3 regions of the Clostridium sp. CM039 genome follow, and region 2 is predicted to be linked to each of the others. Evidence: riboswitches for the same ligand, from Rfam matches in the RefSeq annotation. Region 2 holds a riboswitch; each other region holds the start of a gene.
The links. A riboswitch is a leader RNA that binds a small molecule or an ion and turns the genes downstream of it on or off. The one in region 2 is predicted to bind cobalamin.
Positions count from the first base shown of each region.

Region 1: it holds a riboswitch for cobalamin, as region 2 does, so the genes downstream of both, ACWJJ2_RS10655 (YitT family protein) here and ACWJJ2_RS09380 (sirohydrochlorin cobaltochelatase) in region 2, are expected to answer to the same signal.
Region 3: it holds a riboswitch for cobalamin, as region 2 does, so the genes downstream of both, cobU (bifunctional adenosylcobinamide kinase/adenosylcobinamide-phosphate guanylyltransferase) here and ACWJJ2_RS09380 (sirohydrochlorin cobaltochelatase) in region 2, are expected to answer to the same signal.

Region 1 covers NZ_CM143649.1:2,254,288-2,259,122, reverse strand. Annotated here, with positions in the region: gene ACWJJ2_RS10680 (energy-coupling factor ABC transporter permease) at 1-654, shown strand, start outside; gene ACWJJ2_RS10675 (energy-coupling factor ABC transporter substrate-binding protein) at 654-977, shown strand; cobalamin riboswitch at 1,018-1,206, shown strand; gene ACWJJ2_RS10670 (helix-turn-helix domain-containing protein) at 1,241-1,423, shown strand; gene ACWJJ2_RS10665 (cob(I)yrinic acid a,c-diamide adenosyltransferase) at 1,469-2,008, shown strand; gene ACWJJ2_RS10660 (hypothetical protein) at 2,072-2,236, shown strand; cobalamin riboswitch at 2,227-2,414, shown strand; gene ACWJJ2_RS10655 (YitT family protein) at 2,614-3,465, shown strand; gene ACWJJ2_RS10650 (DUF3842 family protein) at 3,606-4,034, opposite strand; gene ACWJJ2_RS10645 (ribonuclease J) at 4,283-4,835, shown strand, end outside.
Region 2 covers NZ_CM143649.1:1,976,241-1,981,075, forward strand. Annotated here, with positions in the region: gene ACWJJ2_RS09370 (cobyrinate a,c-diamide synthase) at 1-754, opposite strand, end outside; gene ACWJJ2_RS09375 (pyridoxal phosphate-dependent aminotransferase) at 796-1,914, opposite strand; gene ACWJJ2_RS09380 (sirohydrochlorin cobaltochelatase) at 1,984-2,817, opposite strand; cobalamin riboswitch at 2,963-3,147, opposite strand; gene ACWJJ2_RS09385 (transposase) at 3,361-4,272, shown strand; gene cobS (adenosylcobinamide-GDP ribazoletransferase) at 4,595-4,835, opposite strand, start outside.
Region 3 covers NZ_CM143649.1:1,130,737-1,135,571, forward strand. Annotated here, with positions in the region: gene ACWJJ2_RS05295 (ABC transporter ATP-binding protein) at 1-427, opposite strand, end outside; gene ACWJJ2_RS05300 (FecCD family ABC transporter permease) at 428-1,480, opposite strand; gene ACWJJ2_RS05305 (ABC transporter substrate-binding protein) at 1,497-2,444, opposite strand; gene cobU (bifunctional adenosylcobinamide kinase/adenosylcobinamide-phosphate guanylyltransferase) at 2,479-3,039, opposite strand; cobalamin riboswitch at 3,202-3,382, opposite strand; gene ACWJJ2_RS05315 (penicillin-binding transpeptidase domain-containing protein) at 3,460-4,835, opposite strand, start outside.

The DNA.
Region 1 (4,835 bases), 280 kb from region 2:
TACCTTCCACCAAAATTCTGTATTATATGGGGTGTTATATGCGTTCCATTCTTGGTAGCAGGTTACTTATCAATTAAGAAAACATTAGCTAAGAACCGTAAATCCATCACTATTCTTGCTATGTCAGGCGCATTCATTTTTGTGCTTTCATCTTTAAAGATTCCGTCAGTAACAGGAAGTTGCTCACATATGACTGGTACCGGACTTGGTGCAATCCTATTCGGACCAATGGCAGTCAGCATCCTGGGGATTATTGTACTACTTTTTCAGTCAATTTTGCTTGCTCATGGCGGACTGACCACTCTTGGTGCTAATACGTTTTCTATGGCTATTGCAGGACCGCTTATTACTTATGTAATCTACAAATCAGGCCAGAAGCTCAAAGTCAATAAATATGTAGGTATTTTTCTGGCAGCATCAATCGGTGACTTATTAACCTATTGTGTAACAAGTTTTGAACTTGCACTTGCGTATCCGTCTGCAAACGGTGGTATCGCAGCATCTGTAGTCAAGTTCCTTGCAGTATTTGCACCGACACAGCTTCCACTGGCAATTATCGAGGGTATTCTGACCGTTGTTATCATTATGGGTCTTGAAACATATGCAAAATCCGAATTAACAGAACTTGGATTCCTAAAGGGAGGCGAAAATTAATGGTAAAGACGAAAAAAAGGGTTATCATTTTATTAATTATTGCTGCAGTGATTGCCATTATACCATTATTCACGTTAAAGGGTGCTGAATTTGGTGGCTCAGATGATGCAGGAAGCAAAGTGGTTTCCGAGATTACAGGTACCGAGTATAAGCCTTGGTTTGAACCTGTTATGGAAACTTGGATTGGTGGAGAATTACCAGGGGAAATTGAGAGTTTACTCTTTTGTCTACAGACAGGTATAGGAGTTGGTGTTCTATTCTTTTTCCTGGGAAGATTCGTAGAGAGAACTAAAAAAGAAAATCAGGGGAATAAAACTGAATAATGCTTTTTCATATAATTGGGATGAAAGTATCATTTATTGATTTAATATTATAATTATGGGTAATTAAAGTATTAATTGCTTTAGTTTAAAAGGGAAGACAGGTGGAAATCCTGCGCGGTCCCGCCGCTGTAAAAGAGGAGTCCTTATAAAAAATACCACTGGGAAACTGGGAAGGTTTTAAGGGCAATGAGACTTAAGCCAGAATACCTTTCTATAATTATACACAGTTAACTCTACGAGAGATAGGGAGGTGTTTTCAAAATATGGTGGTAAATGTAGAAAAGAGGTTCGAGTTGGTTAGCTATATGGCTGATATTGAAAAGGGAATTATTGAAAAAACACTGAATAAAAACGAAAACAATGTTAGCAAAACATCAAGAGAATTAAGTATTTCAAGACAAGATTTGCAATATAAAATAAAAAAATATAAGATAACCCTGAGATAATAAAGCATATGTATGCATATGCTAATAAAAGGAGAAATGAATATAATGGGGAAATTAAAAAACGGATATGTTCAAATTTATACGGGGAATGGCAAGGGGAAAACGACTGCAGCTGTAGGACTAGCTGTACGTGCAGCAGGAAATGGATATACTGTATTTATGGTACAGTTTTTGAAGGGAAGTAAAACTGGTGAAATTGAAAGTGCAAAAAAATTGGCTCCCTTTTTTAACATATTTAGGTTTGAGAAAAAAAGAGGTTTTTTTTGGACGTTAAATGCAGAGGAAAAAAATGAATTAAAAGAAGAAGTACAAAAGGGGTATGAATTTTGCAGGGAAGCATTAAAAGAAGAAAAATGCGACATACTTATCATGGATGAGGTAATGGGAGCGTTGAACAATCAACTAATAAGTGAAGAACAACTACTAGAATTAATGGAGAATAAACCTGGTAATATAGAATTGATTTTAACAGGGAGAGACGTACCTAAAGCTATAATAGATAAAGCAAACCTTGTAACTGAGATGAAGGATATTAAACATTATTTTAACGAAGGAATACCATCTAGAGAGGGTATAGAGTTTTGATTATAACCACCTCAAATTCTAAAATTAAGTTAATAATATTTAGAGTTTGAAGGGGGAATTATTATGAATACGTACAAAAACTTAGGCAAAGAATTTATTGTCAATATAACGGGGAATAGAGAAGCCGATATGGTTATTGTGGAAGAATTTAATAAAAGCTCTGTTATAAATAAAGCTCAATTAAAAAAGGTTTTATGGAAGAGATTAAAAGAAAGTAATTTAATATAGCATATAAAGGTATGAGATGTTTTGCATTTCATTTAAAAGGGAACCAGGTGAAAAGCCTGAACGGTCCCGCCGCTGTAATGGTGAGAAGCTTTAAATTATACCACTGACAATTTTGTTGGGAAGGATTAAAGCGACTATGATCCAAAGTCAGAAGACCTGCCTTCATTAATACACCAAGAACGTTACGAGTGATAGGGGGTGTGACGCATATTTGTATGAAAATGCATTTTAAATTTTGCATTTTTTACAAATATGGTTGGTATTATTATCAAGCCCTTAGCATAAATGCTAAAGGGCTTAATTTTTCGTTGAGAAAGAAATTATGATTATTTTACAGAGGATAGGTAATACAATTGATAATTATAAGGAGGCATATTATGCAAATAAAGATAAAGGAATTTGCGCTTATAAACATAGGAATGCTTATGGTATCAGCAGGTTTATATTTCTTTTTAATGCCAAATAATTTAGCGACAGGTGGGGCGAATGGATTAGCAATAGTTATAAATAAATTTACAGGGGGGTTATCCGTAGGTTGGATAATGATGATAATAAACCTTATTTTGTTTGTAATAGCATTTATTGCTATCGGAAAGAGTTTTGGTGGAAAAAGTGTGTATGCAAGCTTTGGTGTAGGAGGTATTATAATTGTATTTCAAAAGTTTATACCTATTAATAATTCAATTACAGGAGATATTTTACTGGAACTTATATTTGGAATACTAATATCAGGAATAGGTACAGCTATAGTCTTTGATCAAAACGCTTCAACAGGGGGGACAGATATCTTAGCTAAGATATTAAATGAATTTTTTCATATAAATTTAGGAAAAGGAGTTTTAATATGTGATTTAATTATAATTTTAATGGCAGTTTTTGCTTTTGGAATTAAGCTATCATTATATGCAATGCTCGGAGTTATAATTAATGGATTTCTTATAGACCACATCATAGATGGAATAAATGTGTGCAAAGAAGTTACAATTATAAGTAAGAACAGCGATAAGATAAGAAAATATATAAGAGAAAAGCTAGATAAAACATCTACTGTATATAACGGAGTAGGGGATTTTTCAGATGAGGATAAAGAAGTTGTTGTGGTTATAGTAGGAAGAAGGGAGTTTATAACACTTAAAAAATTCATAAAATTTGTTGATAAGGATGCTTTTGTAACAGTGAATAATATTTATGAAGTCTTTGGATACGGATTTAAATCCTTAAAACATTAAATAAAAATTTTAGATAGCTAATAGAGCGGATTAACAACATTTATGCCATGAAAGCAGGCAAAATTGTTAGTTATGGAATACCGACAGAAGTCTTAACCCAAGAATTAATAAAGTCTTTTAAATATTATGTATAAACCTTCTTATATAAAATGATATTTTATATTACTTTTTATATCAAGTACAATCTCTTCAATTATATCCTTGATTTGCATATTCCTTGTGCCTGGTATATAAATACCATGTTTTTGTAGTGGAAGTATATATTTAGTACAATCCATATTAAATATTGACGTGGCAATCATGGGGGTAATTTCACCGTTAATGCCACCACTACATATTATTCCAATTGGACCGATTATGCTATCAATTTTATTTTTCTTGCAAAATGAGCAAATTGATTCCTCTCCACTTATACCAATATTTGCACCAGCTCTTACCATATTTGAACAAGCAAATGTATTTGTACCAAGTGCAACAATATAGATATCTAGGCTAATTTCTTTACGAATTTTTTTTATGATTGTTTGACCAAGACCTGCCCCTTGTGCGTCTATTACAGCTATTTTCATGGTAATACCTCCAAAAAATAAAATTTATAATATAATGAAATCTATTTTTATATAGATAATATTATTATACTATAATGTTTATGTATATTCTGTGTTTAGTTCAAATAAAATTACAACGTTGGTATAAATAAAATGATTATAAAAAAGCAAAAAAAATTGTCCCATAAAGGTATTAATTTTATAATTCGAGGCAAAATAAAGAAAATAATATTAATAATATAATTGATATAAATGAAGGGGAGAATTTAGTGAAAAACGAGGAAAGTATAAAGGTTATTCCTTTAGGAGGCCTTGGAGAAATAGGTAAGAATATAACAGCTTTTGAATATGCGAATGAAATCATTGTTATAGACTGTGGTATAGCCTTTCCTGATGAGGAAATGTATGGTGTAGATTTAGTAATTCCAGATATAACTTATTTAAAAAATAATGCAGAAAAAGTAAAAGGTATTTTTTTAACTCATGGACATGAAGATCATATAGGGTCGCTTCCGTACATTCTAAAACAATTGAATGTACCTATTTATGGTACTAGGTTAACGTTAGGGCTAATTGAAAATAAACTAAAGGAGCACAATATATTATCTAATTGTGAACTTCACAATGTAAATGCTGGAGAAACAATAGAACTACAAAATCTTAAAGTTGAATTCATAAGGGTTACTCACAGCATAGCAGACTCCTGTGCTATTGCCATCCACTCACCACTAGGTGTTATATTACATACTGGTGACTTCAAAATTGATTATACCCCCATTGATGGATTGGTCATGGATCTTGAACGTATCTCAAATTTAGGTA
Region 2 (4,835 bases):
TATAATAAAAACTAAAGGCCTTGTCATAGGCTACCGCTATCCTTTTCCCCTTATTCTCCACATGGAAATCATCTATATGCCTTTCACTTTCTTTAAATTGTTCTAACAATAAATCCATATCCAAATGCTTTTCTAATAACTTGGCACAGATTTCAATTTTCTCATCTAAATCCTCTGTTTCACTGCTTTGAATTAGCCCTAAGTGCCTACTTTTTAAGCTTAATCGTTCATCTTTTGGAAGATAGCCTAACACTTTCAAGTTACAGTTTTCTTTAATTGCTGCCTTAAGTAACTTATAATAATTTTCTGTTATATTATTTAGTATTATGCCCTTTATATTCGCATCTTTAAAATTTACTATTCCATTAATTTCTGCACAGAGGGTTGCTACCTGAGCCTTTGGAGACAATACAAGTATGATCGGCAAGTCTAAAACCTTTGACACGTGATACGTAGAATAGGATGTATTTATGCCTTTTCCATCATATAAACCCATTACACCTTCGACTACACCCAATTCTCCGCATCCTCTAGAAAAGCTAGCCTTAACTCCCGCCTCTCCCATAAGATACAAATCCAAATTTCTTGAACCTTTACCTGTTATCTTTGTATGAAAAGCTGAGTCTATATAATCAGGTCCTACTTTATACCCTTGTATCTCAAATCCCCTATTTTTAAACGCTTTCATAATTCCGAGTGTTACTGTGGTCTTACCACCACCACTTGAATCTGAAGCTATGACTATACTCTTCATTTATATTCACATCCTTTTGCGGACTATCCCCTAATGTGCAATTAGTTGTTAACTGTCCCTAATGTTTTCACTATCAATTCTAAGTTTTTCAAACACTGAATCAATTTTCCATTCCTATCATTATCCTTAATAGCAAGCCTTACATATTGTTTATCTAGTCCTCTAAAATTATCTGCTTTTCTTATAACAAATCCTTGAGCTAGGCATAGTTTATAAAGTGTCCCTGAGTCTAGTCCTTTTAATTTGCATAATACATAATTTCCATAGGTTAAATACACTTTATCTATAAATGAAATATTTTCAAGTGATCTTATAAACCTAGGCCTTTCCGCTCTTATCCACTCTTTGCTTTTTTCAATATAAACGTTATCTTTTAACACATGACGTGCAGCCATTTCTGCAAAACAGTTTATGTTCCAGGGGTTTTGTTTTTCTTTAACTTTTTTTAATAGGTCTACGTTACTACTTATTCCATACCCAAACCTTATACCAGGCATCGCAAAAAATTTGGTTAATGCTCTTATTATAAATAAACATTTGTATGTTTTAACTTTTTCACTGAAACTGTGCTGTGAATCTCCAGTAAATTCTATAAAAGCCTCATCTATTATTATGACTTTGTCGTTACATTCACAATATTCAAGAATTTTTTGAAACTCAGCCTTATTTATGATATTGCCATTGGGGTTATTCGGATTACCTAAAACCACACCTTCTACACTCTGTAATCTATTAAGAATATCCTCATAATCATAGGAAAGCTCAGCATATTCATGCTTTAATAAGGTATTCTCATTAATCTTCTCTTTTAAATAAGAATACTCTATACTACAATTCCACTTTTTAGCATCAATTTCGTACTCTACAAAAGATGGCACCACAATTAGTAGATTTTTATGACAAGCTATAACTAAGTCAATTATTTCTGCAGCCCCATTTCCTAAAACAAAATATTCTTTTGGGCAATCAATGTATTCTTTTAATTCTTTCAATACCTCCCTATATTGAATATCTGGATATCTTGTTAAAGCATCTACGGCTTCACTAATGTTATCAGTGAAACTTTTAGGAACCCCTAATGGATTAATATTAGAACTGTAATCTATTAATTCTCGCCCCTCAAGTAATCCATTAGTATAAACATCTCCACCATGTATCATTGAATACCTTCCTTTCTACTTGTAACTCTCATCTACCGTACTTTAGTTACTTATAACTTACGAAGAATTTTAATTTCCCTTATGTGTTTTCCCTACATTCTTAAACTTTTCATTAATTACATCATTAATGTGCTGTATATAAATGTCTTGAACGTCACTATTTTCTCCTAACCCATTCAGATATATTTTAACTTTAAACCCTTTTGCCTCTAAAATACTCTTCCAGGAGTCCTCTGCATCTCCCGCCATGTCATTCTTGGCATGGTCTCCTGCTACAAGCAGTAGTGGCATTAAAGTGACTTCGCTAATACTCTGAGTAGTAACATTAGGTATTACTCTTTCCAAAGTTGGATACCCTTCCACGGTTGCTACATGTACATTGTTAAAACCTCTATCCCTTAAAACGCTTTCAAAACAGCAATATACTGCATTTGCAATATGGTTTGTACCATGCCCCATCAAAATTACTGTATCCATTGGTTGCAATTGCTTTGATAGAGCATCCACCATTATTGAGTAATCATCTGGCACGCCTGCTTCTTCTCCCTTAAAACATAAAAGAGGTCTTCCTATTAAGATATTTTTAAATGCTTTACATTCTTTGTATCTATTAACTACATTATTTATATAATCAAATTCTACTCCAGGAATAACATGCAAAGGCTGAACAATTACCTCATTATATCCTTCGCTTTTTAACTTTTCCAAAGCTTCTTCTGGAGTATCTACATGAATATTATCCCTATTCTTAAGTACTCTAAGAATAATATGTGAAGTAAATGCTCTTCTTATATCATACTCTTCAAAAGTATGTCTTATTTTATCTTCTATTGCATCGATAGTTACTTTTCTTGCATCTTCATGTGTTGTTCCAAAACTTACAATTAAAATTGCCTTCTTCATTTCGATCATCCACCTTGCTAAATATTTTCCGAAATCTATCATAACATTTACATATAATGCTTTTTAAAACAAAAAAAATAGTACGCATACGATAGCGACTACTTTTTAATTAATCCATAATTAAATAGTTCTTTCCCTCCGAAAGCTTGTTAACATCATTTAGGCAGGTCTCCTGGCTTTTGATTCTTCCTTTAATTATCCTTCCTCATTTTTAATTTACGAAGTAGCATTTAAAAGTTTTTCATCAATTACAGTAGCGGGGGCTGCTGCGGATTTAAACCGCATTCCCTTTTCACCTATTTCAAGGCACCTAAAATCATATTCAATTCTCTATTAATTCTAGTTTATTATATTTAAGCCGTACTGTCAATATTTAGAGTGTCTCCTTAGTTTAATAGGCAAAAAAATGATTCAGAAAAATAGTTAGGGACGGTTAACAACTATTTAAATTATTTATATGTATATATTAGCTTAAGATTATGAATATCATCCCGATTCATAGGCAATAATTCAAATAAAAATCTATGAGGAAGGGTGATTTTAATGCCAAGAAAGGCAAGAGAAAAAACAGATGACTCGATATTTCATATTATGTGCAAAAGTATCAGCGAAATAAATTTATTCAAGGATGATGAGGATAAGAACAAGTATTTATCACTTGTAAAAAAGTATAAATATCTCTATAATTTTAAAATCTACGGTTACTGTCTTATGGATAACCATTCTCATTTAATGATTGATGCTAATGGTACTGATATATCAAAGGCAATGCATGGAATAAATTTTTCTTATGCAATGTACTTTAATAAAAAATATAAAAGGGAAGGACATCTTTTTAAAGATAGATTTAAGAGTAAAATAGTTAATAATGAACGATATTTGAAGACTTTATCTCTATATATACACAATAATCCTACGGATATAGATGAATATAAAAATTGTCCTGAAAAATATGCTTTTTCTAGTCTAGCCATATTTTTAGGAAAAAGACATGATTCTTTTAAATTAGTTGATTATGGATTTATTATGAGCTCTTTTGGTAATAACCTAAAAAATGCAAGAAAGAATTACTATAATCTTGTCTTTCGCTGTAATGGAGAAAAATTAAAACAAGAAATAGAATTTAAAGATGAAAAATCAGAGTATAAATGTGAACGAAAAATACTTGTAAGGAACTTTAAGCCAGAAGATATAATAGAATATATAGCGTCAAAGATGAATGTATCAAAAACTCATCTTTATATGAAGTACAGCAGAAAGCTTGTACGGGCAAAAGCCTTAACCGTTGTTCTAATGAGGAGCCTCTGTAATTTTAAATCTAGCGATATATCCAGCACTCTTGGAAACATTACACAGGCTAGAGTATCAAAATTAAGCACTATTGGCATCGAATTAATTGGAACAGAAGATAAATATGAGAATATTATCATGGATTTTATTAAACGTTATGCTTAGTAATAATTTATTAATATAATCTTCAATATTATCATTAATAACTTAATGACAATCATTAAAATTCATTCTAATTATTTACTTTAACCTACCTATTTATTAAATCTGTTATATTAAATAAAAAAGATTAGAATAACAGATGGATATATGCATTTAATAAACATGGACAAGTATCAAAAATATACATTTTACTTATGTATAATATAAAAATAATTAAAATTAGTGTTCAATAAATTAATTCAACGATAAAAAGGTACAAGTTTCCATAAACAACTTGCACCCAATTATAATATAAATAATTGTTAACCGTCCCCATTATCTTATCTTAACTTATTGCTATAAATAAGATCATAGTTAGAATTTCAACTAATTCATTATTAGCTCCTAAGCTATCTCCCGTAAGTCCCGTAATTTTACTCTCGCAAAACTTATTAAATAGAAAACTTAAAAGTAACGCTGATAGTATCAATATAACACTTTTGTTAAATCCTATTAATAAGGTTCCAAATACAATAGTTATAATACCTGAAATTACCACCCTTTTGATGTCAATATTTCCAATAAAT
Region 3 (4,835 bases), 850 kb from region 2:
GTCTTTCTCCGCCACTTAATGCATTTATGCTTTTATTTCTAAGACCCCAAGTGTTTGTCATTTTCATAGCTTTCATAGCTATTCCCATATCTTTTTCACTTTCTGAGCAGAATCTAGAAATATGAGGCGTTCTTCCCATAAGAACTATATCTTGTACTGAAATATCGAATTCGATTTCTGTGCTTTGCGGTACCACTGCTATTTTCTTTGCTAAAACCTTTGATTTCATTTGGGCTAAGTCCTTTTCATCAATAAAAACTTCACCTTTTTCAGGTTGCAGTGATTTTGATAATATCCTTAGAAGTGTAGTTTTACCTGAACCATTTGGACCTAGAATAGTGTGAAATTTTCCTCTTTCTATGTTTATACTAATATCCTTTAATACTTCCTGTTCAAAGGAAAAACTTACGTTATTTATCTCTATCAATTACATCGCCTTCTTCTTTGTTCTATATAATAAATATATAAAAAATGGAACTCCAAAAATTGAAGTAATAATTCCTACTGGTATTTCTGATGGAGGCACTACTGCTCTTGCAAGCGTATCGCAAATTATTAAAAATATAGCTCCCCCAAGTGCAGAAAATGGTATAACCACCCTATTATCTGGTCCAAAAATCATTCTAATAGAGTGCGGCACTATAAGACCTACAAATCCAATTATTCCACTTACAGATACGACTGCTGCCACCATCAAAGTACTTATTAAAAGTATATACTTTTTTAATCCATTTACATCTACACCAAGACTTCTAGCACTCTCTTCTCCAAGAACCATGATATTCAGATCTCTTGAAAATGTAAAAATAAATAAAATTGAGGGAACTACTATTATAAACAGTAAAATTACCTCGTGATATCCAGCCGTTGAAAAACTTCCCATCGTCCACATAACTATTTTTTCAATATTATCTCTATTAAAGGTCATCATTAATGAAATAATGGATGATAATAAATAATTTATGGCAACACCCGATAGTAAAAGTGTGGTAACTGGAACTTTAGTACCGACTCTCGCAATATTATAAACCAGAAAAGTAGTTATTATAGCACCTACAAAAGCATTGAATGCCACCATGCTCATCCCTAAAAAATTGATTTCATTAAGAAAAACCATGGTTATAGTGGCCCCAAGTGCAGCCCCTGATGAAACTCCGAGAATAAATGGATCTGCCATTGGATTTTTGAAAATACCCTGAAAAGAGGTACCAACCACTGAAAGTGCTGCTCCTACTAAACAGGATAAAATGATTCTAGGAAGTCTTAACTTTACCAATATGATTGCAGATGTAGGATTAATTCCATCTAAGGATACACTGTTATTTAATATTGGAATTTTGCTTATAATAATTAGGGCTGTCTGTTTTAAAGAAATATCTGCTACCCCAAAATTTGTTGCTACAATCATTACAATTAGGAGTAAAAATACCCCTACTGCAAAAACTCGTCGATAATAACTCTTATTTTCTATAAACGTCATGGTTATTTAACCCCTTTTATTTAAAAAGTTCAGGATGAACTAATTTAGCAATTGCTTCAAGTCCTTCTGCAAGTCTCGGTCCCTGCCTAACAATAATGTTTTCATCAATCTCCAATAATTTGCCGTTCTTAACTGCATTCAAATCTTTGTAACCATTGGTAGCTTTTATACCTTTTTTTGAATCATAGAGCTTTGAACAAATTAGCACATCAGGATTCTTTTCTACAAGCTTTTCTACACTGTAGTTCCAACCAACTACGTCGCCCGCAGCATTTTTTCCGCCAGCAATGTCTATCATACTACCTATAAATGTATCTTTTCCTGCTGTAAAATCACCACTCTTGCCAAATCCTGCTACATAGTACACTGTTGGCTTCTTAGCATCCTTAACCTTATCAGTTATTTCTGCAACTTTCCTTTTCATATCTGATACTATTGTCTGGGCTTCCCCACTAGCATTTACAACCTGACCAAGTTTTGACATTGTGTCATACACACCATTAAAATTTTCTTCACCACCAAGCGCTACAACCTTTATATTAAGAGCCTCTAATTTTTTAATAATAGCCTTATCAAAAAGAGCTGATACAATAACTACATCAGGTTTTAATTCAACAATTTTCTCTACACTTGGTTGCAATAAGTCACCAACAGATGTAACCTTAAGGGCCTGAGCTGGGTAATCATCGTAATCACTTCTACCAACTACACTGCTTCCTTTACCAAGTGCATATATTCCCTCTGTTATATTTGGTGCAATTGTAATAATTCTTTTAGGTTCTTTTTCAATGATAACCGTTCTATCATATGAGTCAACTACCTTTAGCGGATATACTACAGCGTTAGTTTCCTTTTTAGTAGTATTAAGCGACCCTTTATTCTCACCTTTGCTGCCACACGCGCTAAATACAACACAAACAAAAACAGCTAAAACTAGACTTATTATACTTTTTCTTTTAAACATAAGTTGCCTCCATAAATTTTAATTTTTTAATTACTTATTTAATTTTAATTGGGATACCACAAACCACCATGTGAACTTCCTGAGCCCTTGATGCAATATACTGATTAACTCTACCCGCAATATCTCTAAAAACCCTTGCCATCTTGTATTCTGGTACAATTCCAGAGCCAATTTCGTTAGTTACAAGAATTATTGTTTTTAAGTTTTTTTCTGCTTCGTCAAGAAATACTGCTACCTCTTGTAAAATCCCTTTTTCCATTGCGCTTATAGCTTGATTATTAAGATCATCGAAATTATCCCCCGCTTCATCAAACATAAGATTTGTAGTCATTATTGTAATACAATCTAATAAAATCGTATCAAACTGCATTTCTTCGTTATAGAATACCTGTTTTAAATTCTTATAGCCTTCAAAGGTATACCAATTAGCTGGTCTTCTTTCTTTATGTTTTTTTACTCTGTCCTTCATTTCATCATCAAACGGAATTGAAGTTGCAATATAAAGTACGTTGCCCTTCTCTTCTTTGGCTAGCTTCTCAGCATATGTACTTTTCCCACTCCTTGCGCCACCTGTTATAAGTATAATTTTTTTCATAGTATGCTCCTTATTATTTTAATAATATGCTCTAATGTAAAAAAATCAGAAAATAAAAAAACCACATCTCAAGGATGTGGAATAATGCAATTAAATTTTTCATATATTGGATAACCCAATATTATTGTTAAATCACGCATTTTTCATCCTCCCTCCGAAGACTAAAATTTCAAGCAATAGGCAGGTTTACTGGCTTTAGCATCATCTTACTCTCCAACCTTCTCAGTTTCCCAATGGTTCTTTGGATTTCATCCTCTAATACAGTAGCGGTGGGCTGCAGTGGTTTTTTAGTCACTTTCCCTTTTAACCCCTGTTACAAGGCACCTAAAACAATATTTAATTTTTATTAAGTTGACTATTTTTATTGTAACATCAAAAAAATATTAAAGCAATGTAAATCATTCTACCTACTTTCTAACGCTATTTCAGTGTTTTATTTAAGTAATATTCCATTACTCCTTTTACAATAGGTACCACATGGTGACTTCCACCTTTCTCTTTAACGTTTTCCATTAACATTGATACTACTATTTTAGGATTAACTGTATCCATACATATAAACCATCCATTTTCTTCTGCAGCTTTATCCTTGTCATCTTTCTTAAGTTCCGCTGTTCCAGTTTTACCCGCGAGAGCTTGCCCATCAACTTTTGCCGCATGACCTGTACCATTTGGGTTATCGATAACTCCAGTGAGACCATCTTTTACAAATTTTATATTATCCGCGGAAATTGCATTAGCTTTCCATACCTTAGCCTTTACCTTTTCATTCAAACTTTCTAAAGTTGGAGACATAATATTTCCATCGTTAACAACTGCGCTATACGATAGTGCAAGGTGAAGTGGGCTCATAAGGACCTCCCCTTGACCATAACCAGTATCTGCTAATGCTACATCATTCTTAATGTTGTTACCATTGGCTACTTGTGAATTTGCTATTGGATAATTTATTGGAAGCTTTTGACCTATTCCAAAATTGTTGCATCCTTTTATAAATTCCTCTTTACCTATATTAAGAGCTGCCTTTGCGAAATATATGTTATCAGAGTATACAAATGCATCCTGTAAATTCACTGACTCTCTCGGTTCACCAACCCTAGTAACCTTATTGAGTCCCCATGATTTATCCGGTTGCCATTCGTTTCCCGGTATGTTAATAAGTTCACTAGGTTTTATCTTCCCTTGCTCTAACCCAACTGCAGCCGTTATCAGTTTAAATGTAGACCCTGGAGAATATACAGCCTTAAATCTATTATTAAATGGATCCCCTGCTTTTTCCCATTCTGCCTTTTGGGTATTAGAAACATAAGTAGTAATTGCATTTGTATCATATGACGGCGAGCTTACTAAAGCCAATACCTCTCCAGTTTTTGGATTTATTGCTGCACTGGCTCCCGGCTCTTTATTCATCCCTTCATATATTTTCTTCTGTAGTTCACTATCTACTGATAATGTTATATTTTCACCTGCTTTTGATTCTTTTTTAAGAATTACAACCTTATTGTTATTATTTTGTTTTGATATATATATTGTTGCCCCATTTTCACCCTTAAGCTTGTCCTCATAAACCTGTTCAAGACCTGCCTTTCCTATTAAACTAAATGAGTTATACCCTTTACTAGAATTCTTTTGTAGTTCCTCAGCAGTTATCGGCTTTATGTATCCTATAAGCGACCCCAAAGCTTCCCCACCTGGATATACTCTACCTTTAGTCTTGTTCGGGATTACCCCATCAAGCTTCATAACTCCATCTATTTTTACTTTTTCACTACGCAATATGTTAATAATCGGTATAA